One region of the Lederbergia ruris genome, then DNA from elsewhere that is predicted to be linked to it. Evidence: riboswitches for the same ligand, from Rfam matches in the RefSeq annotation. Region 1 holds a riboswitch; the other holds the start of a gene.
What was found. Region 1 has a riboswitch for FMN ahead of KI363_RS18540 (ECF transporter S component). Riboswitches for the same ligand answer to the same signal wherever they lie in the genome.

Region 1 (15,654 bases):
GAATCTTGTGGAAGGGCGCTGACCGACCAGGCCAAAAAGGAAAAACTGCATGATATGCGTTATGAAGGTAGTGCCAGAAGATCCCAAACGTATAATCAAAAATTCATTGATAAGGTATGGAATTTCTTTTCTTCTGTAAAGGTCGGCGTTTGGTTAATCGTCATTACATTGGTGATCTCATCTTTTGGCACGATTTTCCCCCAAGTTATGTACATACCTCAGAATGCCGATCCATCCACATACTATACAGAAAAGTATGGGTTCTTTGGGACATTATACTATGTATTCGGGCTTTATGATTTATACAGCTCGTGGTGGTATTTATTACTAATTGCTTCGATTGGGGTTTCACTCGTTATTTGTAGTCTTGATCGATTTATCCCTTTATACCGTGCTTTGAAAAATCAGCGAGTAAGCCGTCATGAAGGTTTTTTAAAGCGGCAAAGGCTGTACAATCGCGTTCAAGAAACGGATGAAACAAAGCGCGATTTTGAATTGATCAAACAAAGAATGAAAGAAAAAAGATATAAAATACGAGAAGAAGATGGCCAGATTTTGGCAGAAAAAGGACGCTTCTCTCGTTGGGGACCTTATGTAAATCATATCGGCTTAATTATTTTCTTACTTGGCGCGATGCTACGTTTTGTACCTGGAATGTATGTAGATGAAACGATGTGGCTCCGCGAAGGGGAAAAAAAGATTATACCGGGTACAAATAAGCAATATGTTTTAGAAAATAAAAAGTTCATTCTTGAAACATATGAAAAAGGAAAGGATAAAGATGTTTTCGATAATGCCCTTGACCGAGTAGGAGGGGTGGCAAAAAACTTTCAATCCAATGTCGTCCTGTATGAAAGGGATCCTGAACAACCCGTAGGTTCTGAAGATGAATTAAAAGAGAGAAAAACTGCTGAGATTCGTGTAAACGAGCCTTTAAAGTTTGATCATTATGCGGTATATCAAACAGAATATAAATTAAATGAATTAAAGGCTATGACGTTTGAACTTGTAAACAAAGAAACGGATGAAGCAAAAGGAGAAATCACGATTGATTTATTCGATCCCCAGAAAGAGTATGATCTTGGACATGGCTATAAGGTCGAATTGCTAGGATACTACCCTGATTTTTCTGGGATTGACAAGACGGGAGAACCGCAGACAAATTCTGCTGTTCCAGATAACCCAGCCTTTATCTTTAATATGATTTCTCCCGATCACCCTGAAGGGGAAAATAGTTTTGTAGAGATTATGCGAACAACAGAGTTGTTGGGGGAAACAGATTATAAGATGGCGTTTAAAAATGTAACCACCCGCAATGCAACGATTTTAACCGTCAGGAAAGATTTAACTTTGTGGATTCTAGCGATCGGTGGCGCAATCTTTATGATTGGAGTCATACAAGGATCCTATTGGAATCATCGACGTATTTGGCTACAAAATAAGAATGGAGATATCATAATAGCTGGTCACACGAATAAAAACTGGTTTGGTTTAAGGCGTGAAGTAGCGACCATTCTCCAAGATACCTCCGTGCCAGAACCTCTTGATCAACGTGAGGAAAAAACTAAAGTAAAAAAAGAAAGTAGGAATACAAATGTCTAATTTAGTACAGATAAGCGGTTATCTTTTAAATATCGCCTTTATAATGTACTTAGTGGCCGTCTTTTTCTTCGGAGGGGCAATACGTGATAAAAGAGGAAGAGCAAAACAAAAGGGAACAAATATGTGGTCGAAGATCGCGATCACGATTACAATTGTAGGGTTTATTGCCCAATTAGGATATTTTATTACGCGCTGGATTGCAGGTGGACATATCCCGCTCAGCAACTTATTTGAATTCACAACATTCTTTGGCATGATGTTAGTAGGAGCCTTTATATTAATTTATTTTATCTATCGGTTGAATGTTTTAGGTTTCTTTGCTTTACCAATTGCTATGCTCATTATTGCTTATGCAAGTATGTTTCCTTCGGATATTGCACCGCTCATTCCAGCGTTGCAAAGTGAATGGTTAATTATCCATGTTTCAACAGCTGCTATTGGGCAAGCCATTTTATCAATTAGTTTTATTGCCGGTCTTATATACCTATTAAAGGTGGTAGATACATCGAAGCGAGGTCTTAAATCCTTTTCACTTGAATTTATTATGTACTTATTAGTTGTCACGCTCGGTTTTATTATTATAACAACGTCATTTTCGATGGCTCATTATCAAACCGACTTTAGTTGGGTCAATCGGGAAGGCAAAACATTGGAAGCTCATTATCAGCTGCCTGCTATTGTCGGACCCCATGAAGCGGAAAAAATTGGTGGGAATGGCATGGAGCCATTAGTGAAAATGCCTGCGCTTATTAATGCCCAAAAGCTCAATACCGTGATTTGGAGTACACTTGTTGGAACGATATTATACCTATTATTACGGTTAATCTTCAGAAAGAAAATCAGTGCTGTCTTTCAGCCATTAACTAAAAAAGTGAATTTAGATTTAGTGGATGAGATTGGTTATCGATCTGTTCTTATTGGTTTTCCAGTATTTAGTCTTGGAGGACTTGTTTTTGCCATGATTTGGGCACAAATTGCCTGGACACGTTTTTGGGGATGGGATCCCAAAGAGGTATTTGCACTCATCACCTTCTTGTTTTACGCGGTTTTCTTACATTTACGATTATCCGTAGGCTGGCATGGGGAAAAATCAGCTTGGCTTGCCGTGATTGGTTTTGCCATCATTTTATTTAATCTCATCTTTGTGAACCTCATCCTTGCTGGATTGCATTCCTATGCGTAAAATAGAGATGGGAGTATAAAGAGTAGATAAAACATATCAGAGGTACAGATATAGCGAAAAAGTGCTCACACCCGCAAAGTGCGAGCCTTTTTCTTATCTGATGCTTAGAATAGCCGGATTATTAAGGGAGGTTACATAATGAATCAGCAAGTGAAAATTCTTGTAGTAGATGATGAAGATCGTATTCGTAGATTGCTTAGGATGTATTTGGAACGAGAAAATTATGTCATTGAAGAAGCTGGTGATGGAAATGCTGCCTTAGAATTAGCTTTGGAACATGATTATGATTGTATTCTGCTAGATTTAATGATGCCGGGAAAAGATGGTATTGAGGTCTGTAATGAGATAAGAGAGCAAAAAGACACTCCGATTATTATGCTAACGGCCAAAGGGGAGGAATCGAACAGAGTGCAAGGATTTGAAGTAGGTGCCGATGATTACATCGTAAAACCATTCAGTCCTCGTGAAGTAGTATTAAGAGTAAAGGCGATCTTAAGACGATCCTCACAAACAGGCTACAAAGGTACTACTGCGACGGCGCGGGACATCATTGTCTATCCTTATTTATCGATTGACCATGATGCCCATCGCGTTACCGCAAATGGTCAAGAAGTGAACTTAACACCAAAAGAATATGAACTACTTCATTTTCTAGCAAAATCGCCTGACAAAGTGTTTGATCGTGAACAGTTATTGAAAGAAGTATGGCAATATGAATTTTTTGGTGACTTAAGAACAGTCGATACCCACGTAAAAAGACTCCGTGAAAAATTAAACCGAGTCTCCGAAAAAGCGGCAGGGATGATTGTAACTGTGTGGGGCGTAGGGTATAAATTTGAGGCAAATGAATGAGGCTTTGGAGAAGTGTAGTAGGGAAACTATGGATGACGATTCTTGTATTGGTTTCCTTCGTTTTAATCATCTTAACCATATTACTTCTTGAGTTTTTCGAAAAATATCATGTAAGCCAAATTGAACAGGAATTGGCGAATCAGGCAAATAAAGTTTCTCGTATTCTGGAAGCTCATGCTGGTGACGGACTAGGGGAAGAAATTGTTTTTGAAATAGTGGACAAACCTTTAGGGGTGGTCATTGCCTATAATGAGGAGGATTTTCGCCTTTCACCAGATGACCCGAAACAAGATAGAAAATCAGCAAGAAACTTATTAAATGACCAGGACTTAATGAAAGTTTTTTCCAATAAAAAACATATAGTAAAGGAAATTTCGCAGACTGAATATCCGAACAAAGGAAGTCGGTATGAGAATATTATTGTGGCGGCAGCCCCTTTCCAAATTAATGAACAAAATGGGGCTATTTTTATTTATCAATCTTTATCAGTATTAAAGGACATGACACAGAAAACGACAAGAATCATTCTACTTGCCGCAGGAATTGCTATTATCTTGACAACTTTTTTTGCTTTTTTCCTTTCTACTAAAATTACAGCTCCATTAAGAAAGATGAAAGAGGCGGCTTTCCAGGTGTCAAAAGGTGAATTTGACACAAAAGTTCCATTTTTAAGTCATGATGAAATTGGAGAGTTAGCCATTGCTTTCAATCAAATGGCCAAAAGATTGAAAATCAATATGAATGTTTTAAGTCAGGAAAAAGAACAGCTTAAAAGTATATTAAATAGTATGGCGGACGGAGTCATGACTTTTAGTAAGAGTGGAGATATATTGATTACTAATCCACCTGCGGAACGCTTCTTGCAGCAATGGCATAATGAAGGGCGAAACAGTAAAAGTTCAATCCCAGGTGAACTGGCTGATCTGTTAGCACAAGCGATATCGGGTGAGACAGAACAGACAGAGGAATTAAATATTCAAGGTCGTCGCTATTATGTTGTCATTGTTAGTCCCTTATATACACAGGATCAGCAAAGCGTTAGAGGGGCTGTCGCGGTTATACGCGATATGACAGAAGAAAGACGACTTGATAAATTAAGAAGTGATTTTGTCTCCAATGTTTCGCATGAATTAAGAACTCCGATTTCTATGCTTCAAGGATATAGTGAGGCGATTATTGACGATATCGTCGATTCAGAAGAGGAAAAGAAAGAATTAGCTAAGATTATTTATGATGAATCTTTACGAATCGGTCGGCTTGTGAATGAATTATTAGATCTTGCTAAAATGGAAGCAGGCCATATGTCCTTAAATTATGAGAATCTAGAAATTGGTACATTTATTCAACGAATTATGCATAAATTTGGTGGTATAGCGAAGGAAAAACATGTAAAATTAAAATGTCAGTTAAATGATAATCAGCTGTTCTCTATGGACCCGGATCGTATAGAGCAAGTCTTAACCAATTTGATTGATAATGCAATCAGACATACTGCTGAGAATGGGTGTGTGACCGTTACACAAACAAGAAATGATCATGGTATAACCATTAAGGTATCTGACAACGGAACGGGTATTCCGGAAGAGGATTTACCATTTGTTTTTGAAAGATTTTACAAGGCGGATAAAGCCCGAACTAGAGGAAAAGCAGGGACAGGGTTAGGACTAGCGATTGTGAAAAATATTGTCGATGCCCATAATGGAGAAATAACAGTGCAAAGCAAACTTGAAGTCGGAACGACATTTACCGTCTTTTTACCGAACACGAAGTGAAAAATGTTGAATGTTGCTATAAAATCTTGTTCCACAAGAAACGATGGATAATGTAACGGATTGAATAACTTGAAAAGGTTGTTTAATCCGTTATTTTTGTGAGTGAAGCTTGCAATACAAAGTATTCTTTATAAGATAGATTTGTAACCTTTGTAAATTAGGACCGACTAATACATGACGGGGGAGGTAAGTAAATGGACTCCGTGTTTGATGAATTGTACGATCAATATCATCGAGATCTCTTTCAATTTTTATTCTATATGGTGAAAAATCGAGAAGAGGCTGAAGACTTAGTACAAGAAGTCTATATTCGGGTGATGAGTTCTTATGAGCGCTTTGAAGGGAAAAGTAGTGAGAAAACATGGCTCTTTTCGATTGCAAAGAATGTAGCCATTGATCATTTCAGAAAACAAAAAAATTGGAAACAACGTTTGTACGATAAATTTGATTGGGATCGAGGAGGGATAAAAGACACATCCCCATTGCCGGAGGATATTACCATCCAAAATGAGGATGTGGAACTTTTATTTCATTGCTTAGGCATGTGCACAACGAATCATCGGCTCGTCATCATTATGCGATTTATGAATGATTTTTCTGTAGCAGAAACAGCTCAAACTCTTAGTTGGTCAGAAAGTAAGGTCAAAACAACTCAACACCGTGCGTTAAAGGCACTCAGGGCAAAAATGGAATTACATGCGAAGGAGGGAGGTCCATTTCATGCCTGAAGATATGGAGCATAAGAAAATGATTCAATTGATCAATCACTTGCCAGAAGTGACAGATCTACGGTCAAAAGAAGAAATCTACCGAAAAGTGAAGAAAAATATGGATGAAAAACCTAAGAGAAAGAAGAGATATCTTGTCATTCCTGCTTTATCGTCTATTGCTGCCATATTAATCTTTCTATTGGTTTCACCTATCTTATTTCAACAACAATCGTATAAGGAGTCGTCGGTTGCCGATCGTCATGGGATAGTTACCGAGAAAAACGAAAATAAAGCGATGGAACTGAATGACAATTCCTCAACCATGCAAGCACAGGAAGAGTCAGGGCAAACATCGCAACTAAGAACAGCTCTGTATAAAGAAGACGTAGAAAATCAGCAAGTATTTACCTATGCAAGTCTGACTAATGATGGAGGATTAGTTCCCGTTTCCGTTAGTATTCTTATGCCAAAAGAGGAAGGATTAGAATGGTTTGAGCAGTATAAAAAGGAAGCAACGATCATTCAAAAAAAAGCACCAGATTTAATGAATATCGAACCCATTCTAAATTCTATAGTGATCGAAAATCCCACAACAGCACGTGTAAGGATTGATGATGAATTCAGGGAAAACTTTAGTTATCAGAATGGATTAAACGATTTTATTCAAAATACATTCCAATATACAGGTATTCAAGCGGTTCAATTTACGGATCAAGCTGGAAATCCTGTCGAATTTGGAAACAATGGGATTGTTCAAGATCAAGAAATTGAGAAACAGCCACATCGAGCGCAGTATTTGTATGAATTGGACAGCGGGGAAGCGTATATTGTTTCTGAAAGCAGGTCGACTGAGGACAATTTTAGTGCTACCTTACATGACATGAAAGATCGTCCTAATGACTTTCTACAAACAATTATTCCAAAAGATATCCATTTTGATGTGGTCAAGGAAAAGGATCGTGAGGTTACAATTCTATTTCATTCATCACTAGATCTTTCAAAAGGAGATCAGCAAGAACATATGTGGATGATTGAGGGAATTTTACTCGCAGCCAAAGAGTATGGTTTCCAATCGGTACAGTTTGAAGGAATCGAGCCCCAGCATTGGGAAGGCTTCGATTTTGAACAGCCTGTTGAGGTCCCAATAGCTCCTAATGTATTAAAATAAGCACTTCTCTTCACAAATGGCTGTAACTATTGTATAATGTATTTGAAAATAAAATACGATTCATCTTCGGGGCGTGGTGAAATTCCCGACCGGCGGTAATGAAACATTGGTTTCTAAGCCCGCGAGCTTCTTTGAAGCAGGATTTGGTGTGATTCCAAAGCCGACAGTATAGTCTGGATGGGAGAAGATGAAGGTTGCCTTGTGTTTAAACAAAGATAGTGTGTTTTTGTGATGACTATTTTTCGTATGGTCATGATGTTACTTACTTTGTTTAAATGCTTATTTAAGCATCCGGATATTCTCCCTCAAAGTAGTCATTCTTTGGGGGTTTTTATTTTACGGCAGCTTAAAGTGTGCGTGTTCAAATGAAGGGCTATTGGAGTTTTGAACATCTACATAAAGGCAAACCTTTCTTCATCGAGGGATGGATCTCTAAGGAGAGAGGATCTTTGAGAAAATTTAATGTTAGATCGTTTGTTATCATTGGAATGTTTAGTAGTTTGGCGTTTGTGCTCATGCTCATTAAATTTCCAATCCCACCATTTCCGCCTTATTTAACGGTTGACTTCAGTGATATTCCTGCATTGCTAGCGGCCTTAATACTTGGACCCACGGCGGGAATACTGGTGGAATTATTGAAGAATATTTTAGACTATTTTATTTCTGGGAGTGCCACAGGAATCCCTGTTGGAAATTTGTCTAATTTCATTGCAGGAGTATTGTTTGTTTTACCAACGTATGTGGTCTATAAACGTTTAAAAGCTAAATGGGGATTAATGGTGTCACTCAGTATCGGTACAATATTTATGGCTGTATTTATGAGTGTGCTGAATTACTTCTTTTTTTTACCAGCGTTTATGGGGCTCGCTGGTTGGGAACCAATGAGTAATGAGGCTTTACGGGAACTAGTGGTTATAGCTGTTTTGCCGTTTAATATTATTAAAGGCCTAATCGTTGCAGCTGTATTTCTACTTGTCTATAAACGTCTAAATAACTGGGTAAGCAAACAGATTTCATATAAAAATATTTAATCAAAACGGAGATGCCTTGTTTAGCATCTCCGTTTTGATTTGTGTTTAAAATAGTTTGTCTTGTGTTACTCCTCATATTTGAAAGGATCTCCACCAAAAGGTTTTTCCGCTATTTTGATGGATTCTGTTGGACATCCTTCGTATGCGTCCATTAAATCATCTTCTAATATATCAGGAACGGCTTCGGTTCCAGTATTATCATCAAGGATCACATAGGCTAGCCCTTCATCATCATAATCATATATATCAGGTGCCGATAAGCCACATGCACCACAAGCAATGCACGTATCTTGGTCCACAATTGTATACTTCGGCACGAAACTCCCTCCATCCATACGTACCTATGATGTAAAAAAACTTCAAGTATTATTTTATAGCTAGTTTATCACCTTTTCAATGTTTACGATAATTTTGGCTTTTTATAGAAAATAGATAATTTTGTCGTATTTTTTTGTAGAATAAGATAGACGTAGTCGAATTTCCTCATTCATGGTAAAATATTGTAAGAACAGGGGGAAGGAGAGAGTTAGTAAAGATGACATTTTTATCTGCACTTTTATTAAAATGTTTGTGGGAACTAAATGGAGAAAGAACCATTTATTCTATTTATCATCTATTGGTAGGGAAAAAGTCATCACAGACTTTACAAGATGCTCATCTCTTTCAATTAGCTCCTTTTTTTAAAACTTTACCGGATATGCGACGTTTGCAATTCAATCACGATATTCAATTTTTAATACAACAACAATATGTAGATTATGACCCTAAGACCCTTATTGGTTGTGTAACTGAAAAGGGAAGCGAGGCTTATCTAGCGTACTTCGAAAAGGTAACCATTCCCAAATATTTAAATGGATTAAAATTTCAGGATGTAACCATTCAAATGTGGAAAAGACTCACCTTACTTGTACAAGCTTTATCCTATATGAATCATGCAGAGAATCGTTATTACCCAGTCACTAGAGACCCTGATACTCAAGCCTGGGTAAAGCGCTATTTGTTCCATCATAAAGAGCAAAAGGGTGATCTAGCATCTGCTTTGCATGAAGAACTGTCGACCTTGTTAACCCCACCATTTCCAGAAGATCCTGTTTCCGTCATTTGGAGATTGAGTGGCTATCAAATGGTCGGGTATACAGATAAGCAGACAGCCGAATATTTAAGTTTGGAGCAATCTGAATATCATTTTCGTTTTTTAAATGCTCTTCATTATTGGATACAGCGGACTGTGGCAAATCCTAATCAGTTTCGGGTTATGCATTCCCTTGTAGAGGATTTATATCAAAAAATCCCCCTAACAAACACAGCCGCAAAAACAGCGGAATTATTGGCAATGAATAACACGGTAGAGAAAGTGGCATTCTTACGAAATTTAAAACAAAGCACCATTGAAGATCATATAATCGAAATAGCGATGAATGATCCTTCGTTTTCTATAGAACCTTTTATCGATCTTCAACTGGCAAAGGAAATTGTTGCGGTAGCTAGGCAATTGAAAGTAAAAAAACTTAAACCGATTAAAGAACAAATTCATACTGCAAATTATTTTCAAATCCGACTTGCTCTTGCGAGGTTAGGGGGAGAAGGATGACAAAGAAAGAAATTTTAAACAAAATTTTTGGTTATGATACGTTTAATAAAGGTCAAGAAGAAATAATCGATGCTGTCTTACAAGGCCATGATGTATTAGCGATGCTTCCAACCGGAACGGGTAAATCTTTATGTTATCAATTGCCAGCCTACCTTTTGGAAGGCTCCGTATTAATTGTTTCTCCTTTGATCTCCTTAATGCAAGATCAGGTTGAACAATTGCAAATATTGGGCGAACGTAAAGTCGTAGCCATAAATTCATTTTTAAATGGACGGATGAGAGAAAAAGCATTCCGGCAATTAAACAAGTATCGCTTTATTTATCTATCACCTGAGATGCTTGGAATGAAAAGCATTTTAGATCGATTAAAACAAATTAAAATAAGTTTATTTGTTATTGATGAAGCCCATTGTATTTCTCAATGGGGATATGATTTCCGAACAGATTATTTGAATTTAGGAAAGATTCGACTGTCAATCGGAAAGCCACCTACACTTGCTTTAACGGCAACAGCTCAACCGGAAGTACGTGAAGATATTAAACAGCTTCTACGCTTTAATAATCCTAAGGAATATGTCTATTCGATCGATCGCCCTAATATTAGTATGGTTGTTGAGAAATATGATCATTATGAAGAAAAAAAGAAGCGGCTGCTAGAATTAGTTCGGAATTTTAAAAAGCCGGGAATCATATATTTTTCAAGCAAGCGTCTTACAGAGGAATTTGTAGACTTTCTGCAATTAAATGGTATTAGAAATGTTGCTGCCTACCATGGAGGGATAAATCAGGAACAACGAATTTTAATTCAACAGCAATTTTTATGTGGCCAATTAGATGTCGTTTGTGCAACAAGTGCTTTTGGCATGGGGATTAATAAGAAGAATATTCGATTTGTCATTCACTATCATATGCCAGGTCAGATGGAATCCTATATTCAAGAAATAGGACGGGCTGGTAGAGATGGACAAGAAAGCATTGCTCTTCTCCTCTATGCATCTGGCGACGAAATGTTACCGATTCGACTCATTGAGCAGGAGCTCCCTGATGATTGGCAAATTAACGCTTATGAGTCATTAACCAATGTAAAAGATGTCGGAAAAATGATGGCGGAATTAAAAATAACAGAAACACAGCTACGTTTTCTTGAATATTATTTTTCTGCTTTTCGTGATCATCCAGAAAAAGCGGGTAAAGTAATAGATATAAAGAACGCCCGAAAACAATTAAAATTGAGCAAGTTATGGGAAATGTCGAATTGGGTCAACTCAAAAGAATGTCGGCGTAAGCAGGCTTTAACCTACTTTCAAGAAACAGATCAACCGTCACCACATATATGTTGCGATATTTGCCAAGTGGATTTGACTTATTATTTTACAGGTAAAAAGGAAAAGCATAAGGATAATAAACAGTCCTGGGAATGGAGATTGCAAAAAATACTGCTAGAAAAGTGAGTAGAAATGAAAAGAAAAAAGCAAGCAGAGTCGATTAAGAATTTAACAAATAAAGAGATCATTTTAAGTGTTATTTTCACACAAGTGATTCTTTTGATTTTAGCATCTATTTTAAGTCCCTTTTTCTTTAAGAATTGGCACTCATTTTCTTTGGTTTTCCAATGGGATTTTAAGTGGATATTCATCGGGGTAATCAGTGGGCTGGTAGTCGTTAGCTTAGATTTATTTTTGATGAAACGTCTTCCGCAACGTTATTATGACGATGGCGGGATCAATAATAAAATATTCGCAAACCTTAATTTTGTACAAATGATGGGTCTTGTTTTGGTTATAGCAATTGCAGAAGAATGGCTATTTCGAGGAATCATTCAAACTAAGTTTGGATTAATTCCGGCAAGTATTATTTTTTCAATTATTCATATGAGGTATTGGGCTCATTGGTACCTAATTGTCAATGTTTTGGTTTTAAGTATCTGGATTGGCTTGGTTTTTGAGTGGTCTGGTCAGCTTTTATGGCCCGTCATATTCATGCATTTTATTATAGATTTTTTGTTAGGAATCTCTATTCGTTTAAAAACTAAGCGGAAAGTGGGGAATGAAGTATGACTGAACAAAAAAATGAGGAGTACAAAAGTGAGCTTCCATCTCGCGCAGAACTTCATGGGCGGAAAAATAAGAAAAAACCGGAAGCGAAAAAAGAGCCCCAAAAGAGGCGAAAGATTTCAATTCCCTTCGCTTTAGTCATTCTATTATTATTAATGCCGATCGTGGTTATGATTTATGCTAATAAAGATAAAATTTCCATTGCTAAAACGACTAGTGGGCACTCAGGAGAGGAAATCCTATTTGAGGACGCTCCAGATACGACGATTCATTCAGTTGTAAGTGATGAATCGCCCGAAAAAAATACAGATCAAGAAGAGGAAAAGGAGCAAAAAGAGAAAAGTGCCGATACAGAAGAAAAAAATGAACAGAAAGATAAGGAAACGGACAAAAACGAGCAGAAGCTGAAAGAGAAAGTAAAAGAAGAGGAAAATAAGAAAGCCGAAGAAAAAGAAAATAAGGAAGATAAGCAGACAACGCCCCCTAAAAAAGAGCCTGAAGAACAGAAACAGGATTCGAACCAAAATCAAACACCTGTTCAAGACGAAGGAGGGGAAGTTTATCATACCGTTCAACCTGGGGAAACCCTCTTTCGAATCGCTATGAATTATTATCAAAGCCAAGATGGTATTGAAAAGATTCGCCAAGCGAACGGGCTGTCAGGTAATGAGATATCCGTAGGACAAAAGTTAAAGATTCCAAAATCATAAGAGACATAGAGCGACTCCTAAGCACATAAAATTAAAATACAATGGATGTGGAAGGGAGTCGCAGCTATGGAATCGTTTCTACTTGAAGAAGGGGACAAGATGGACCCAACAACCAAAAGAGTTTTACAAAACTTAATTGATCGAAAGTTAAAACTTAATCGATATAAACAATTACATTTTATTTTATTTTCGACTGCGATCTTATTCAGTACCATTCTTTTTTATTCCGTTTACAATATGGTTGTTTTACCATATCAATCCTCTATTTTCGATCTTATTACCTTTATTTTGCAACAAAATCATTTTATTTTTTTATTATTACTCGCCTTTAGTTTATTCGGTGCTGTAAAAATTGTCTTCGAAAAAAAGGCGAAAAGTGAAAAAGACTACCATGCACTAAGATGTGAAGTCATTGATAAAAGTGGAGATTTATGGAAAGGCGAGCAATGGGAAAAAAGGCATAAAATATATGAACAGATGAAGAAAAAATACGATATTAATTTATACCATCAAAGCAAGTAGGAAAGAAAGGATTTTTCTATGATTTCATTTCCGGAAGACATTCGCTTCTGCTATGAATGGCGCTAATTTCAAAGTAGATTAAGACTTCTAAAAATAGTCCTGCAGGACGTTGCGAACTTTCCTTATTCAGTTGCAAACTAGGATCGTTACACATACACGAACTTCTCCTGCAGGCCTAAAGTCGCTACCAATTGAAGTTTCACTTTTTCACCATTGCAGCGCAATATGTAAGGTGCAACAGCCCTTTTCACCTTCTGCATTACTTAACTCAAAAATAATTCCATCAGGATTAAAGTGGCTTTTGATCGGGATTGAAAGTCCAGTAGATTGGATAAGCTTTTGAACTTTCTTTTTGTTTGATTGCTGTGCTGCCTCCATTAAGTCATGAGCAAATGTAGGGGAGGAATTGATTTTATTAACCAATAGGCTCGCTTGGGTCATAAGCGTCTGAAATTTTTGCGCAGATTGATGTAGTTTTTCAGTCTTAACTGGTGGATATAAATTTTGTTTTCTCACTATTTGGCTATATAAAAATGGTTGATTCTTTACCAGGTGAGGAGGATATAGGTAATACGTGTATGGAATATAATACAAAATAACCCTCTCCCTCTACTAATGTTTATACAGTGTATGAGAATTCCTTTGTTTAAGTTCATTGAACTCACATAATAGGCATGAGCAGCGGACTTGCACAGGACGTGGGTGAATTTAACGGAAGTTCCTCTTTTGCAAAAGAACTTCCACTGGATCCTTACTTTTGAACATCCCCTATAAATATAAATGATATGAGGGAACTTTAATTAGTATGGATCTCTTGGTTCAAAGGCTATGAAAATCATGTTAATGACAAACCATGCCGGGATAAAAGAGTGAGTGGGGGATTTTCTTGATCATAATATGGATCTGTATCATCTTAATCACAGGGATTGGCTTAATTATTTACATGAAAAGAAATGCATCTGAAGATAATGTGCACACGAAAGTACTTTTCTTTGAAAAACTTCCTTATTCATTAGAAGGACAATCGATTTTTTTTATTTCTGATATTCACCGTAGGAAAATCTCAGCTAATTTACTAAAAGAACTAAAGCAAAAACCGGATTGGATTATCATTGGCGGTGATTTAGCTGAAAAAGGTGTTCCTTATTCAAGAATTGCTCATAATTTATCTATATTAAAAGAAATAGCGCCTCTTTATTTTGTCTGGGGAAATAATGATTATGAATTAAACGAAGAACAGTTACGTGAACTATTTGTTCGTTTCAATGTAAGGGAATTAAAAAATGAAGTTTATGAATTGCCAAATGAACAATGTGCTTTTATCGGTGTAGATGATGTGACAACACAGGAATTACCATCAGTTGAATCCATTCTAGAAAATGCGGATCCTACTAAGTTTCAAATTATGTTAAGTCATAATCCAGCCATTGTAGAAATGTTACCTGATGATCATAAAATCTCACTCATATTAAGCGGCCATACCCACGGGGGGGCAAATTAGAATCCTTGGGTTAGGGCTATATAAAAGAGGAAGTATAAGTGTAAGAAATGGTTCACTTCTTCTAGTCAGCAATGGGTATGGAACCTCCTTATTACCTCTGCGCCTTGGCGCCAAACCCGAAACACATTTATTAATCTTAAAAAAAGGAACACCAAGTTTTAGTGGACGCAGCTAAATAGTCGCTTCCGCTTTTCTTTGTCTAGCTCCAGGCGTTAGGGGCTCGAGGTCAAATAACCCTAAACCCCGGAAGGGAAAAACCACCCTTCCGAGGTTTAGGAACATTTGCTTGTCGCCCCTGGCAAACGCCTTCCGCTTTTCTTTGTCTAGTTTCGGCTCCTAGCTGCTAACAAACTTTCGGTGCCCTCCTACGATAAGTCAACATCGGCTCATTCTTCGCCGTGTTTCCTTTATCTCGTCAGGCCCCTAAAAAGTTTGTGCGCAGCTAAACTGTCGCCTTCCGCTTTTCTTTGTCTAGCTTCAGGCGTTAGGGGCTCGAGGTCAAATAACCCTAAACCCCGGAAGGAAAAAACCCCCTTCCGAGGTTTAGGAACATTTGCTTGTCGCCCCTGGCAAACGCCTTCCGCTTTTCTTTCATGAACCATCTTTATGAAGTTACATACTATGAAGGGAAAGAGCAACTTCAGGGGGCGGTTTCGTGAAGCTGGAGCGCATAGCACTAAATCAAATTAAATATTCAATTTCATTTGATGAACTTTCCTTTAAGGGAATGACCGAAGAAGAAATGCTGGAAGAGCCATACGTATGGGACGCTTTATTTGATAGAATGCTTGATGAGGCATGCCGTATGTATGATTTAGAAAATTGTGAAGCAATGGCAGTTGAAATTTATTCAATGAACTCGAATGAGTTAGTTTTAATATTAACTTTAGATGACGAGGATATGATCGATTCTCCAATAGGGATCCATGAACCAGACATTGACTTTGAAAAGGATTTT
Region 2 (15,654 bases), on a different contig from region 1:
ATGTATGCTTTTAAATACATGAGCAGCACAGAAACAAGCCAACGAAGAAATTCGCAGTGTCATTTTTACCGGACTTTTTGAACATCCTCTAATAGAGAGCTTCGCAACTCTTTTCTATATATTTATTCAACACTAAAAAAGAGAAGCGCAATCTACACGCCCCCCTTTGTAATTATTGATGAAATGCTTGGCCAATTTCATAAGTATCTGCTTCTAGTACGAGTATCCCCTTTTCCTGAGGAGCATTCGGCAGATCCAATTCTTTCGCGGAACAGATCATCCCACTCGATGGAACACCACGAAGCTCGGCATCTTTAATCACCATTCCACTTGGCATGACAGCTCCGACTTTCGCCACCACCACTTTTTGCCCAGCCTCAACATTCGGTGCGCCACAGACGATTTGTAGTTCCTCTGTTCCTACATCGACTTTACAAATACTTAATTTATCGGCATTCGGATGTTTTGCTTTTTCCTTTACGTAACCAACGACAAATTTTGGCGAGAAATCTGCTTCAAGCTGTTCGTCAAAGCCATTTTTCATAAGCGCAGCATTGATTTTTTCCACCAGCTCTTCCGTTAATTCCACTTGGCCATTGGCTTCCACTTGCACATATTGTGAAGCATGAAAGAGATTGAAGCCGCTTGTTTGCTTGGTCTTTTCATCAAAAATTCGCGCCACATCGCCTTTTCTTTCAAATGTTGGATGCTCGATATCTTGAATGGCGATTAATAAGGTATCGCCCACCCCTTTTAAATTATAAAAAACATTCATTTATTCCTTCTCCTTCTTCTTTTGATCATGAGCCAATATAAAGATAGGCTCTAATTTTCCATCCTCATATGTAAAGGATAACGCCGTAATCGGCACTTTCCCCGTAGTGAAAAAGCTCATCGTTAATTCCGCTAAAATATCATATCCCGTGGAATTGCGAATGTCGCCAATGATTAAGACATCCTGATGCGGAACAGCGACAATCATGTCTCCCTCAATTGTTTCCGCTTTTTCCTGCAAAAACTTTTCATTTAAAATACGACTAGCATCATAGCCATCATTGGTATTCAAAAAGTAAAAATCATTCCCACGCAATGTATCTTTTTTCAGTTTCACAGGAAGGGATCGAACATTAAAACGAGCAATTTCCCGCACTTTTTGGGGATCAAGTCCTTCTTTTTCAATGATTTGCTCATCTAAAAGACGATACGTCTTACCAAGATCGAGCGCATAATAAATTCTTGTTTCTGCTGTATGATCATCTGTAAAAAACGGCACACCATCCCCTGTTTCTTTTGGAAATGAGGTGGAACGAATTACGGGATAGATTTTCTTTTCCTGACCCGCAACTTCTTGGTCTTTCCCCATCACTTTGAGCGCCTCTTCCACATAATAAACCACTTCATCCAGTGCTTTATCCTTGCGCTCATGCCATTTCGCAACTAAAGGAGATAAGGCGATATCCATTCCCTTGCCCGTTTCTTCATTCTCAACACGCACGGTTTCCGTTTCTCGATCATATTTGAGCGAACGCCCTGGCTGTTTGAGGCGCTCTTCCAATGCTCTCCTCATTTTCTTTTCATCCATTTTCAAACCACTCCCCTCCTTTGGGAAAAATACACTATTGTTATTTTACACAAAATGAGGCAGAGTCTCAAAGTTTGAGGGATAAAATAGTAAAAACCTGTATCCCCTGAAAGAGAATACAGGCTTTCGCTATTTTAATTACTAAGAAAGTCCATTAATAAAGTCTTCAATTTCTTCCAATGTCTTCCGATCTTTGCTAACGAAACGGCCTGCTTCTTCGCCATTATGGAAGGCAATAAAGCTTGGGATTCCGAAGATGTCCAATTGACTGCAAAGATCCAAAAATTGATCACGGTCTACATAAATAAAAGTGTATTCCGGATAATCGGCTTCTAGTCTTGGTAAGAACGGCTCAATAAATTTGCAATCTGGGCACCAATCAGCAGAGAACATAAAGATTGTACGCTCTTCCTTTTTTAATTGATCAAATTGTTCCATTGATTGTAGTTTTTCCATTTTATTTCCCTCCAGTATTGATTAGCATTTGGCCTGGTTTGATCCAGCCCAATTTCCTCATTATTTCTGATAAACATAAGCTTATCATAGCTGGAGCTAAAATATGCAATACAATGACTTGGACAAGTACTGTTGCAGAAAATCCCATCGTCTGGAAGGTCATAATTTGACCAACAAATCCACTTGTACCCATGCCAGCTCCTGCTGCATTACTGGTCATCGGCCAGATTGTTGTGGCAAACGGTGCGATGATAATCCCCGCAACGGTTGGCGGAATTAAAATCAAGGGGTAGCGAATAATATTTGGTACTTGAAGCATCGAAGTACCAATTCCAATCGCTAACAATCCACCTATCTTGTTCTCACGATAGCTAGAAACGGCAAAGCCCACCATTTGTGCACAACAACCAATCGTAGCTGCTCCTGCTGCCAAACCACTTAAATCTAACATAAGGGCGATGGCTGCACTTGAAATCGGAGCTGTTAAAGCAAGCCCCATTAAAGTCGCAACAAGAATACCCATTAAAATCGGTTTCTGCTCTGTTGCCCAGACAATCCAGCTGCCAAACACGGTTAGGAATTTGCCGATCGTCGGACCAATAAATTTGGCGACAAGAAAACCTGTGAAAATCGTCACAAAAGGAGTCACAATAATATCCACTTTTGTTTCTTTGCTAACGAGCTTACCTAATTCAATCGAGATCAAAGCCGCCACATAACTCCCTGCTGGCCCTCCTCCAAGAGCAGCTCCTGCCGCCCCAGTGGCAACTGCGGCAAAGATCACAAGTGGTGGTGCGCCAAGCCCGACCGCAATCGCCGCTCCAATTGCCGGTCCCATAAGTTCCATCGCCAGTTTGCCCATTTCCACAAACAGTGGCCAGTGTAATTGTTCTCCAATCGTTTTTATAATTAAGCCAATAATTAAGGACGAAAAAAGCCCTAACGCCATATAACTTAAAGCATCCACTAAATATGTTTTAGCCGATATTCGTATACCCTTCTTTTCTAAAAAACTCATCTCCCTGCCCCCTTGTCAACCATTATACTTAACTAGTGTAAAGACAGTTTCCGTTTTTGTCTATCTTTTTTTAAAAAAATCATTTTAGAATGCGTAAAGAGGGCCTCCGATTAGGCCCTCCCCCGTAAACATCTCTATTCTACCCGGCTTGACCGAACAATATCCATTAAGATTTTCGCGTCTTCGGATACATTCTTTACAGCTGATTCTGTCGTTGCTTTTGTTCCACCAATTCCAGCTGTTACTTCGTAAGTCTCCGCTTCTTCGATTTCGGTAATTACGAGATAGCCAAAGCGCTGATCTTTCGTAAAAGTCTGATTGACAATAAGAGGATTCTCTGAGTCTATTAACTGATTATATAATGCTTTACTGTCCTCTTTTTCGTTTGGATTATAAAAAAGGATATACGGATGGTCTTTTTTATCGAGAATAATATTATTTGGTTTATCGTCCTTTATGGTCATATCGGAAGGTAAATAAAATTGAATCGACTGGATCTCCTGATTTGCCACTTCTGGATCTCCGTTGAAAGCCTTTTCTACTTGTTCTACGGCTTTAGTCTGTTCTTTTTCAATGGATGCTCCGCAAGCGGCAATGAGTAGCATACTAACCATTATCCATGCGCCAGTCATTGCTTTTTTAAACATGTTGTTTCCCCCCAAACCTAAAAATCTAGTTCCATCATACTCTTAGTAAAATTAGCTTGACAACCCCTTATTGATAAATTCCTTTTGAAGGCATAGCTGTTAAAAAACTGCTAAAATGGAAGTTATACCAAATAAGGAGGGAATCAATGTGAGATTAACCGTTTATCTTGCCGGTGAAATTCACAGTGAATGGCGGTCAGAAATAAAGGCGAAGGCACAAGCTTTAAAGCTGCCAATTGATTTCGTCGGACCAATGGAGGATCATGATCGATCAGATGGTATTGGTGAGGAAATTCTTGGCGAACAACCAAATGCGGTGTTTCGTGATGCCGCGGCTTCAAGTTTTAATAACCTCCGAACAGAGGTCTTATTGAAAAAAGCAGATATCGTGGTTGCTCTTCTTGGTGAGAAGTATCGACAATGGAATACCGCGATGGATGCAAGTGCAGCGATAGCGATGAATAAACCGCTTATCCTCATACGACCAGAAGAATTACATCACCCGTTAAAAGAGTTGTCAGAGAAAGCCAATGTAACGGTCGCAACTGTAGATCAAGCTGTGAAAGCTTTGTCTTATATTTTTGAATAAGCGAATAGGTCTTTCTGTCCTTTTAAGAACCTAAGTAACGATCTGTTCATTTTTCTTTTGCTTCTTTGAGCAATATTATGATACACTAATTTGCAATCGAATATATTCCTTCGGGGCAGGGTGAAATTCCCTACCGGCGGTGATGAGCAATTATGCTCTTAGTCCGTGACCCGGATGCTTTTGATAAGCAGAAGGTGGATTTGGTGAAATTCCAAAGCCGACAGTGAAAGTCTGGATGGGAGAAGGAGAATCTAACAAAGTCTTTTTTCTATGCGTTCTTACGCATATATTTAGAAGTTTTCTGTTTTATTAGGAAACTCTAAAAGTCATTTGTAGACCTATGTTTATTTAAGTATGTCTAAAAGCCCCGCTACTATGTTTGCGGGGCTTATTTATTTTCATTCGTTCGTAAGGAATACAGATATTGGAGTGTTGACAGGTTGTGTTAAAGGAAAATTATATGGAGTTAGCCTTATCTTTAGCGCGCGCCGTTGCGGGTCAGACTTCACCCAATCCCCCTGTAGGAGCGGTTGTCGTGAAGAACGGTCAAGTCATCGGTATGGGCGCACACTTAAAGGCTGGTGAAGCTCATGCCGAACAGATCGCCCTGCAAATGGCTGGAGCCGAGGCCCGAGGCGCAGATCTTTACGTGACCTTAGAGCCATGTGCTCATACTGGAAAAACGCCTCCATGTGCAGATGCCGTAATAGCTTATGGGATTAAACAAGTATGGATTGCAACCAAAGATCCCAATCCCCTTGTTGCAGGTAAGGGAATCCAACGCATGCAGGACGCCATGATTCGAGTGGATGTTGGTCTTTGCAGGCAAGAAGCCACCCAACTATATGCACCATTTTTTCACTATATTCAAACAAAACAACCTTACGTAACGATGAAAATAGCGATGACATTAGACGGAAAGATAGCTACAGCAACAGGAGATAGTAAATGGATCACAAGTGACCAAGCACGACTTGATGTTCATTTACTTCGAGCTGCACATGATGCAATTTTAGTCGGTGTGCAGACGATTCTTCACGATGACCCCCTTCTTACCACCAGATTGCCCCAAGGTGGAAAACATCCTATTCGAGTGGTTTTAGATACACATTTACAGACACCAATCAACAGCCAAGTCATACAAAACGCTGAAGCACCAACGCTCATTTTTTGTGGACAGCAAGCGTCAAGCAAAAGACAACAACAGCTTGAAAAAGGAAGCGAGGCTAAAGTCGTCCGCTTGGCAACTGAGAAAATTTCTGTTTCTGAAGTTTTAAATGAGTTAGTGAAACGCAATATTATGACATTGTTGGTTGAAGGCGGAGCAACGATACATGCTACCTTTTTAAGCGCCAAAGCTATGCAAAAGGTCATTGTCTATGTTGCACCCAAATTATTAGGAGGAAAATCCTCCCTCTCCTCCATTATAGGAGAAAATCTACTTTCCATGTCAGAAGCCTATCCTTTCACATTTGAAAAAGTAGAAATGATCGGGCCCGATATCAAAATTACGGCTTTGCCAAAAGGAAGTGAACCAAATGTTTACAGGGATCATTGAAGAAATTGGTACCATTGCACAAGTCCAGTCCCGTCCACAGTCCCTAAAGTTGGAGATTACGGCTCATACTATTTTGCAAGATATAGAACTAGGACACAGTATTGCAGTAAACGGTGTATGCTTAACGGTCACCCATTTTTCCTCTACCCATTTTACCGTAGAAACATTTCACACTACCTCTTTACAAAAGTTAAAAACAGGGAGTGAGGTCAATTTAGAACGGGCTCTTTCGCTGCAAGATCGGCTTGGTGGTCATTTTGTTACGGGTCATGTGGACGGAATTGCAATCGTGCATTCGCAGTATGAGGTGGAAAATGCCTTATACATGACACTCCGTATTCCGGATGAATGGAAAAAGTATTTATTACCGAAAGGCGCCATCGCGCTGGATGGGACTTCGTTAACGATTTTTAAAGTGGAAGATAATCAGGTAACCATTTCCCTGATTCCCCATACCCAAGAGAAAACAGTATTAGCGAACAAAGAAATGGGGGATGTGGTCAATTTGGAATGTGATGTATTGGGAAAATATGTGGAACAGATGGTATTTCAATCCAAGGTAAAGCAGCAGAGTTTGACAAAAGATTTCTTACAACGTAACGGATTCTTTTAAAGAAAGGTGACAAACATGTTTGATTCAATCGAAGAAGCCATAACCGACTTACAAAAAGGAAAAGTTGTCATTGTTGTGGATGATGAAGATCGAGAAAATGAAGGCGACTTTATTGGTTTAGCAGATTTAGTCACCCCGGAAATGATTAATGTCATGGCGAAGTTCGGAAGAGGACTTATCTGCGTTCCTATCACAGAAGAAAAAGCAAAACAACTTGAATTAAAATTAATGACTGATCAGCCTACAGAAGGGCATGGAACAGCCTTTACGATTAGTATTGATCACTATTCTACTCATACAGGTATTAGTGCCTTTGAACGGGCAAAAACGATCGAAGCAATGGTGAAAACGGAGGCAGTCGCACAAGATTTTGTCCAACCTGGACATATTTTTCCCCTTATCGCGAAAAACGGTGGTGTGTTACAACGTAAAGGACATACAGAAGCTGCCGTCGATCTTGCTAGATTAGCAGGATATTCACCAGCTGGGGTGATTTGTGAAATTATGAAGGATGACGGGACGATGGCACGTACACCAGATTTACAGCTCATAGCAAAAAAATTAGACCTTAAACTGATTACGATTCAAGATTTGGTGGATTACCGAGAGCAACAGGAACCCTTAATTATCCGCGAAACTGAAATTAATCTGCCAACAGAATATGGCCATTTTCGACTAGTTGGTTATTCTGAAAAGGTAACAGGCCAGGAACATCTTGCGCTCATAAAAGGTGATCTGCATACAGATGAACCGATATTGGCACGTATTCATTCCGAATGCTTGACAGGCGATATCCTCGGTTCCTACCGCTGTGATTGTGGCCCCCAACTTCATGCTGCACTTAAACAAATAGAAAAAGAAGGGCGCGGGATACTGCTGTACATGCGGCAAGAGGGCCGTGGAATCGGCTTGATCAATAAATTAAAAGCATACAATTTACAAGAGCAAGGATTCGACACAGTGGAAGCCAATGAAAAATTAGGCTTTGCAGCAGATTTACGTGATTATCGGCTAAGTGCAGAAATGTTAAAAGACTTAAATGTGCAGAACGTACGATTGCTAACAAATAATCCAAAGAAGATTGCTGGTTTAGAAGAGCGTGGATTAAATATTAGCGAACGTGTTCCAATCCAAATGCCATTAAAGGAAGAAAATCGCCAATACTTAGAAACAAAAAAAGATAAACTCGGACATTTATTCATATTTTAGGAGGAATTATCGATGGGAAATGTATTTGAAGGTCATGTAGTCGGCACAGATATAAAGATTGGGATTGTCGTAGGTCGATTTAATGAATTTATTACTGGCAAACTTTTAGCAGGGGCTCAAGATGCATTGAAACGGCATGGAGTCAAAGAAGAAAATGTGGATATCGCTTGGGTACCGGGAGTTTTTGAAATTTCACTTATTGCGAAAAAGCTAGCAGATTCAGGCCATTATGATGTGATTATCACACTTGGAACCGTGATCCGTGGGGACACTCCTCATTTCGATTATGTATGCAATGAAGCCGCGAAAGGTGTTGCACAGGCAGGTTTGCAGTCTGGCGTTCCGGTAATCTTTGGAATCCTCACGACGCATACGATTGAGCAAGCAATTGAGCGTGCTGGAACAAAGGCTGGAAATAAAGGTTGGGATACTGCAGTAGCCGCCATTGAAATGGCGAATTTGACGAAACAACTTCCCTAAATACTCTTGCAACCCGATTATAAATAAAGAAGCCATTTTGACAACTGATCAAAATGGCTTCTTTTTATTCAATTCATTATGACCGATATTGATACTGCCCCACTAATAATTTCATAATATGGGTAAACATCAGGTCCCGGGTGACCATTCCATTAGTAAAAACTCCAATCGCCCCTTCGCCGTGACGAATGTTTTCACGTTGACAAAAGTCATCCATAACAGGGCCTAGTTCTTCCCCACTTCGAAGTCTGGTTGCGATTTCCTCCGGAAGTTTGATGCGAGCTCCTCCTGCTACAAGTGTTGCCTGATCCTTTACGGCTAGGGCACCCCAATTGATTAGAAAGAGGCCTGCCGGTGTTTCCGTTACTCCTCCCTCTAAGCCAATGCCAAGATCGACATTATGATGACGGACACAGAATTCCGCGCGATTCATCGCCCCCTTCATTGTTTCTTCATCTGAAAAAGGCATGCCGCTTACATTAGATGGGGCATCAATGGGCGCAATGTCTAGCTCATTTTCCAATGTTTGAAGAACCGTCTCAACGGCTTTTAATTTTGCTTTATTCTTGGATCCTACTGCTATTTTCATTTCCGTAAACCTTCCTTGCTTAAAATGTTATAGACCACCAATCGACAGATATTTCGTCTCTAAATACGGTTCAATCCCTTCGATTCCGCCTTCTCGGCCTAGTCCACTTTCTTTCATCCCGCCAAAAGGAGCGTGGGCAGCAGATGGTCCACCATCATTCCAGCCAATGATCCCAAATTGCAAATGATCATGTAAGTAATGTCCCACTCGATAATCATTTGTGAAGAAATATGCCGCTAATCCGTATGGTGTACTGTTGGCTAATTCCACGGCTTCTTCCAGTGTTTTATAGCTCACGATAGGGGCAACAGGGCCAAAAGTTTCTTCATGCATAATCGTCATCTCTGTTGTCACATTTTTTAGAACGGTTGGATAGACGAAGAAACAGCCTTTTTCCTTGTCTACTTGAAATTGGTTGCCAACCAGCGCTTCAGCTCCCTTGGCAATCGCATCCTCAATTTGTTCGACGATTTTGTTATAGCCTTTTTCATTGATGATAGGGCCAATATCGATTCCTTCTTTTAAACCATTACCTACCTCAAGTTTTTTTACTTCTGAAGCAAACTTTTCCGTAAACTCATCTACAACACTTTCATGAACAATGATTCGATTGGCACAGACACATGTTTGTCCAGCATTTCGGAATTTAGCGGCAACCGTTTGTTGAACAGCCAGTTCAATATCTGCATCTTCTGTCACGATTAACGGGGCATGTCCACCCAGTTCCATGGTCACATTCTGAATATTTTCGGAACTGTTCGCAATCAATTGCTTTCCTACACCTGTTGATCCAGTAAAAGTGATTTTCCGGATACGTTCACTTTTCGTAAAAATTTCACCGACAACCTTTCCCTCTCCCATTACATACTGGATGACGTCCTTGGGAATCCCCACTTCATAGGCATAGTCAATAAATTTCATCCCTGATAACGGCGTTTCTGATGCAGGCTTGACAATAAACGTACAACCTGCCGCTAAAGCGGGCGCCGCTTTTCTCGCCATCATCGCTGTTGGAAAATTCCAAGGTGTAATCGCTGCAACAAGTCCAATCGGTTCTCTCGTCACGATGATTCGTTTTGAATTCGTATTGGCGGGAATTGTACGACCATAGACTCGCTTAGCTTCTTCCGCATACCAATCTAAATAAGCAGTTGAATAATCGATCTCACCTCTAGCTTCATTTAAAGGCTTCCCATTTTCCAATGTCATTAACTTCGCTAATTCCTCTTTATTTTCTTGAACCTTTGCGCTCCAAGCTTGGATGAGTCGGGATCTTTCATGCGCATCTAACTTAGACCATTTTTGAAAGGCTTGATGGCCGTTTTTAATCGCTAACTCGATCTCAGCATTTGATTGCATGCTAATCTCTTCAATTAGCTCACCAGTGGCCGGGTTTGTGACTTTTATTTTAGACATCGCTCAAGACTCCTTTCAATCGTTTTTCTCTTTCTATATTCCCTAATTTTAACAAAATTAATGTATAGTAAGGAAATAAGAGCTCTTCTTTCCCAAAAAACGGATGTAAAACAGGCGTTGCAACCAAAAATTGCGTACTTGCAACCGCATGTTGGTGGTGTTTACGACCGTTTCATTATATTTTTATTTAAACAAAACGACGACCCCCTTAGTTGGTAGTCGCCGTGAGGCCAGCAGGATGTTGGTCACAAAGGCGTTGCGACGTACAAGGATGTACTAGTGCAGACGAAGCGACAGGACGTCGCGATTGAGTCTGCCGCCAGGACGGAGGCCCACAGGATGTGGGTCAGAACGGCGTTGCGCCAGGACGGCGCGCCTTTAGCCGTTCATCCTTATGGACTAAGTTTGTACGTCGCTAAACGGGCGCTTACGCTTTTCTTTGTCTAGCTGCAGCGCCCAGCGACTAGCAAACTTTCGGTGCCTTCCTACGATAAGTCAACATCAGTTCGCCTTATCAGGCTCACTGTGTTTCCTTTATCTCGTCAGGCCCCTAAAAAGTTTGTACGTCGCTAAACGGGCGCTTACGCTTTTCTTAATTATCCGCCGATATAAGACATGCCAATTTTCTTGCGGTTTTTAGCCGTCCACTCTGTTCGTTCATCAGAATAACGATCGGCTCTCCGCTCCCAAAGCTGGCAAATTTTAGCACGTAATGCCAGATCTGTCGCCCCGTCCCGCATCATTTTTTTCAGATCAAATCCGGAGGAGGCGAATAGACATGAGTAAAATTTTCCTTCAGAGGAAAGACGAGCTCTTGTACAAGTAGAACAGAAGGATTCAGAAACAGAGGTAATAAATCCGACCTGGGCGCCGTTGTCCGAATAGCGATAAAGCTTTGCCACCTCACCAAAATAATGAGGATCCACTGGTTCGAGTGCAAATTCTTCCTTCAACATGTCATAAATCTCTTTCTTGGTTACAACTTTTTTAAAGCTCCACCCGTTATCATTTCCGACATCCATAAACTCAATGAAGCGCAGGGTAATCCCCTGATCTTTAAAATAACGGGCCATTGGAATAATTTCCTGATCATTGACTCCTTTTTGCACAACCATATTAACCTTTATTTCAAAACCTAGTTTTTGCGCATAGGCAATATTTTCTAATATATAGGCTGGTTTGACCCCACGGCCATTTATTTGTCCAAATAATTCCGGTTCTAATGCATCCAAACTAATATTTAATCTTCTTAATCCTGCTTGATACAGATCATCGGCATGAGCTTTTAACAACATTCCATTGGTGGTCAAGCCAATATCCTCTACTCCATCTAGCTCGGTAAGTTGGGCAATTAATTCTGAAAGATTCCTTCTCATCAACGGCTCTCCACCGGTTAATCTAATTTTCTTAACACCTAGGGAAACAAAGATGGAAGCCAATCTAACCATTTCTTTAAAACTTAACATTGCATCTTTCGGCATAAAAGCATAATCATCACCGAATATTTCTTTCGGCATGCAATACGTACACCGAAAATTACAGCGATCGGTTACAGATAGCCTTAAATCCCGCATCGGTCTTCTTAATCGATCATATAAAACATCTGTCATCATGGCTCCCGTCCTTTCGCTTTTCTAGCATTCTATTCCTTCATATGAGAAGTATAACTTATTCATGCTTTCTTTTCTTATGTTCCTCTGTAATATCGGTGAAAGTTCCAACATAGCGGACATCTTCTCCTGTATCATCTTTGACTGCACTAATATTTAACCATTGTAAATATTCCTCACCACTTTTACGGCGATTCCAGATTTCCCCTTGCCATTCTCCTTGTTCCTTAATTTGCGCCCACATTTTCTGGTAAAATTCCTCATTATGTCTGCCGGAACTTAATATATTCGGATTCTGATTGAGTACATCTGCCTCTTTATATTCCGTTAACTGGGTAAAGGCTGGATTGACTGCTTTAATCTTTCCATGAGAATCCGTTACTAATATCCCCTGTCCGGTTGATTTGAAAACTTCAGCTGATAAACTTAAGCGATCCATATAATATAACCAAACGACTAATACAAGACTTGCTAATGCTACTTGCGATAATAACATAAATCCAATCGAGTATTGACCTGTTATCGAATAGATCGATGCTAATAATAATGGTGGGAAAAATCCTCCCAATCCCCCTACCATCGATACAATCCCGTTCACTGTCCCTGCTTGCTTATTAAAGTAAAAGGGAACCAATTTAAAAATGACGCCATTTCCAATGCCAGCACTGACGGCAATCGCCATACATCCCACCGTATATAAGCCAATCGATGGGGAGAAGGCCAGTATAATCGCTGCCACTGTATAAGTCACAAAGACACCCATGAGTAAAAATAGAGGTTGAAATTTATCCGCTAACCACCCGCCAACCGGGCGTAAAAAAGTGGCGACCGCAATAAATCCAGCTGTTCTCATCCCCGCATCGACTTTGTCTAATTGGAAATAATCAACTAAAAAATTCGGCAAATAAACGGTGAAGGCGACAAAGGATCCAAAAGTAATAAAATAAAATAAGGAAAAAAACCAGAGTTTTTCATTTTTATAGACACCTTTGATTTGTTCCATTAAGGGTGTCTTAACTTTCACTTCTTTGCGGTCACCAAAGAAGATATTCAAAGCTGCAAAAAATAAGAGTAAAATTAAATAGAGTTTCACCGTCATCGACCAACCGATTTGTGTCGCAATTACCGGGGCCGCAAAGGTCGTAATCGCTGTTCCAATATTACCTGCTCCATAAATCCCATTGACAAGGCCATGCTTTTCTTTTGCATAATATTTCGGCAACGAGGTAACCCCGACAGAAAAAACAGCTCCCCCAATTCCTAGAAACAACCCGCCAATAACTAAATCCGTAAAGCTAGATGCTTCACTAATATAATAGACCGGAAATAATAACAAAATGAAACTAATTAGGAAAACCAGTCTTGCCCCAAATAAATTCGCATAATACCCAAGCGGAATCCTTAACACTGATCCTAATACAACTGGGATAGCTGTCAAAATCGCTAATTTATCAGCGGGAATCGAGATATCCTCAATGATAAAAGGCAATAAAGCTGAAATAATCACCCATACCATAAACCCAACAACTAGATTCAAAGTTTGTAATGGCAATTGAACCTTTTTGATCATGCCAACCACCTACTCCTTCTTAATAATTTTACATAATCACTTCCTCTTACTAGTAGTGTAGCTTTTCCTATCGGCTATTTTTATTAGGGAGCTCCCTCCATTTTAAGGGGGTTTCCCTTGATTTGTGAAAAAATGAACATTTGTTTGTGCGACGAAAAAAATAGTGCCTATCCCCGATTTATTTTGCGCATCAGGGACAGACACCACATTTTCAAATTCTATTGTTCTAATGCTTCTGCTTCTTTAACATTTGGTGAAACAGGTCTTGCAGCATGTGCCAACGACCCAGCCACTGTTACGCCAATCAATACAAAAATCAGCGACCTAAGTATACCGACTGAGCCAGCAATCGCCCCTAAGACAGGAGGACCAACGAGAAAAGCCATATATCCGACCGTTGTGACGGCTCCGACCCGCGCAGCTACCCCATGCGGATTGTCGCCAGCTGCAGATAAGCCAATCGGAAAGCCGTAAGCCGAACCAAATCCCCAAAGAACAATACCAATGGCGGCCGTATAATAATTTCCACCAAAAATGACGATTACAAGCCCCAGTGCGGCAGATAGAGCGGAGGCTCTAAGAATCGCCACCCTGCCAAACTTATCTAAAAGAATATCCCCCACTGCACGACTAATCGTCATGGTCGCGACGAATAAACTAAACATTAACGATCCAGATGCAGGGCTTTTATCATAACCATCCACAATAACTAACGGTAACCAATCGCCCGCAGAACCTTCTGCAAACGCCATTCCTAGTACGATGATTCCGAGTAGAACCGTCCGTTGCTCTTTCCAAACAGACAAGGTCTCTGTCGCTGTAGTCTCATTTTTGTTCTCATCTTGGTCTTCTTGACCAGATCCGATTGGCACGAAACGGGAAAAATAGACAATTAAGACGAATACAATCAAAGCAATCACAAATAAATGAGCCATGATCGGTAAATGGATTTTATTGACAAGGGAACCAATCATAGCACCAAAAAAGGTCCCTAAACTATATACTGCATGAAAGCCTGTCAAAATTGACTTTTTAAGCGTTTTTTCAATCGCTGTTCCTTCTACATTCATCGCTACATCACATATTCCAATGCCAAAGCCAAAAATAGCGAGGGCGCTAAATACAATCCATACATGAGGAGCCCATGAACTTCCCAATCCGATCGTGATCAGTCCAATGGAACTAAGCCCAAGTCCTGTTAACATAATGACCCGACCACCAAAACGGGCGATTAAACGACTTGCACACATAAGGCCAATGATCGAACCAGTGGAGAGACCAAAAATAATCCATCCCATCTGTGCCGTTGATACACCTAATGCATCGCGAATATTCGGGGTTTGTGCCACCCAAGATGCCATGGCAAAACCAGAAAGACCAAAATAGAAATAAATGGCCATACGCCACAAACGTATTTGTCTAGTTGTAAGTGCCTGTTCCACTGCATACCATCTCCTAAAATTAATAACAATTCTATAAATCTACCACAAAATCAAATTTGTTACCATTCATTTTATGGAAATGGCGCGAGTTTTAGGAATATTTTTATCCTATTCAGCTTGGTGCAAAAAAATCAATATGAAGTAATAAAGCCATTGGCATGAACCTAAAGCGCCCTTACGCTTTTTCGCCGGCTCCATCATTAACGTAACGGCGAGTCACCGAAAGTTTGCTAGGCGCTGGGCGCTGGAGCTGGATCAAGCATTTTAGCCCAAATTTATACTTTCTTATCCTGTAAAAAAGGGATAGATGCAGACGATATCCCCGTCCCTCTATCCCTTTTTTACACATTTCGATTAAATAATAACCGTATTGAGTTGTTCATATAAATGATCTTCATCTACAGCTTTCATGACTTTTTCAGCCATTGGAAATAGAACTGTTTCTTCTTTGACGAAATGAACGGTTAAAACTTCAAATGCTTCTCCTGCATCTTGGACAATTTCTTTCATTTTTTCCACTGAGAATGTGTCCATTTTTGGCAAGGTATGATGAAGAAAATGACCAATGTAGGCATCTATTTCCTGATGTTCCTCTTCGATCGACATGATCGGTCCTTGTTCATATCCGATATATTGACCGAGCAGTGGGAAAAAGAATTGTTCTTCTTTTTCGGTATGATTTTTTAATGGTTCAATAAATTCAACAAGCAGTTGTCTCAGTCTTTTGAATTCTTTTCTTGCTTCCTGTTCTTCATATTGGTTATTTTCAAAGTTCAAGACAATGGCATGCCAGTCCGCCATTAAAAAAGATAAATATTGATGTTCGTTTTCCAGGATTCGAATGGCTGGTAGTTTAAATCGTAATGTTTCTCCTG

Region 2: linked by a shared signal. The riboswitch ahead of ribD (bifunctional diaminohydroxyphosphoribosylaminopyrimidine deaminase/5-amino-6-(5-phosphoribosylamino)uracil reductase RibD) and the one ahead of KI363_RS18540 (ECF transporter S component) in region 1 are both predicted to bind FMN.

Annotation. Positions count from the first base shown of each region.
Region 1 covers NZ_BORB01000045.1:4,150-19,803, forward strand. The annotation lists gene resB (cytochrome c biogenesis protein ResB) at 1-1,602, shown strand, start outside; gene ccsB (c-type cytochrome biogenesis protein CcsB) at 1,595-2,785, shown strand; gene KI363_RS18520 (response regulator transcription factor) at 2,924-3,637, shown strand; gene KI363_RS18525 (ATP-binding protein) at 3,634-5,409, shown strand; gene sigX (RNA polymerase sigma factor SigX) at 5,604-6,137, shown strand; gene KI363_RS18535 (hypothetical protein) at 6,130-7,287, shown strand; FMN riboswitch at 7,346-7,480, shown strand; gene KI363_RS18540 (ECF transporter S component) at 7,737-8,318, shown strand; gene KI363_RS18545 (ferredoxin) at 8,384-8,635, opposite strand; gene KI363_RS18550 (YpbB family protein) at 8,854-9,909, shown strand; gene KI363_RS18555 (RecQ family ATP-dependent DNA helicase) at 9,906-11,360, shown strand; gene KI363_RS18560 (CPBP family intramembrane glutamic endopeptidase) at 11,367-11,966, shown strand; gene KI363_RS18565 (LysM peptidoglycan-binding domain-containing protein) at 11,963-12,673, shown strand; gene KI363_RS18570 (DUF2663 family protein) at 12,740-13,195, shown strand; gene KI363_RS18575 (YuzC family spore coat inner layer protein) at 13,403-13,789, opposite strand; gene KI363_RS18580 (metallophosphoesterase) at 14,082-14,696, shown strand; gene KI363_RS18585 (adaptor protein MecA) at 15,352-15,654, shown strand, end outside.
Region 2 covers NZ_BORB01000014.1:46,761-62,414, reverse strand. The annotation lists gene ytpR (YtpR family tRNA-binding protein) at 173-775, opposite strand; gene KI363_RS09960 (DUF1444 domain-containing protein) at 776-1,582, opposite strand; gene KI363_RS09955 (thioredoxin family protein) at 1,724-2,038, opposite strand; gene KI363_RS09950 (PTS sugar transporter subunit IIC) at 2,040-3,056, opposite strand; gene KI363_RS09945 (hypothetical protein) at 3,191-3,703, opposite strand; gene KI363_RS09940 (YtoQ family protein) at 3,852-4,292, shown strand; FMN riboswitch at 4,395-4,543, shown strand; gene ribD (bifunctional diaminohydroxyphosphoribosylaminopyrimidine deaminase/5-amino-6-(5-phosphoribosylamino)uracil reductase RibD) at 4,735-5,850, shown strand; gene ribE (riboflavin synthase) at 5,831-6,463, shown strand; gene KI363_RS09925 (bifunctional 3,4-dihydroxy-2-butanone-4-phosphate synthase/GTP cyclohydrolase II) at 6,479-7,672, shown strand; gene ribH (6,7-dimethyl-8-ribityllumazine synthase) at 7,685-8,152, shown strand; gene KI363_RS09915 (DUF84 family protein) at 8,229-8,741, opposite strand; gene KI363_RS09910 (NAD-dependent succinate-semialdehyde dehydrogenase) at 8,769-10,157, opposite strand; gene moaA (GTP 3',8-cyclase MoaA) at 10,754-11,770, opposite strand; gene KI363_RS09900 (nitrate/nitrite transporter) at 11,826-13,337, opposite strand; gene KI363_RS09895 (MFS transporter) at 13,556-14,779, opposite strand; gene KI363_RS09890 (hemerythrin domain-containing protein) at 15,134-15,654, opposite strand, start outside.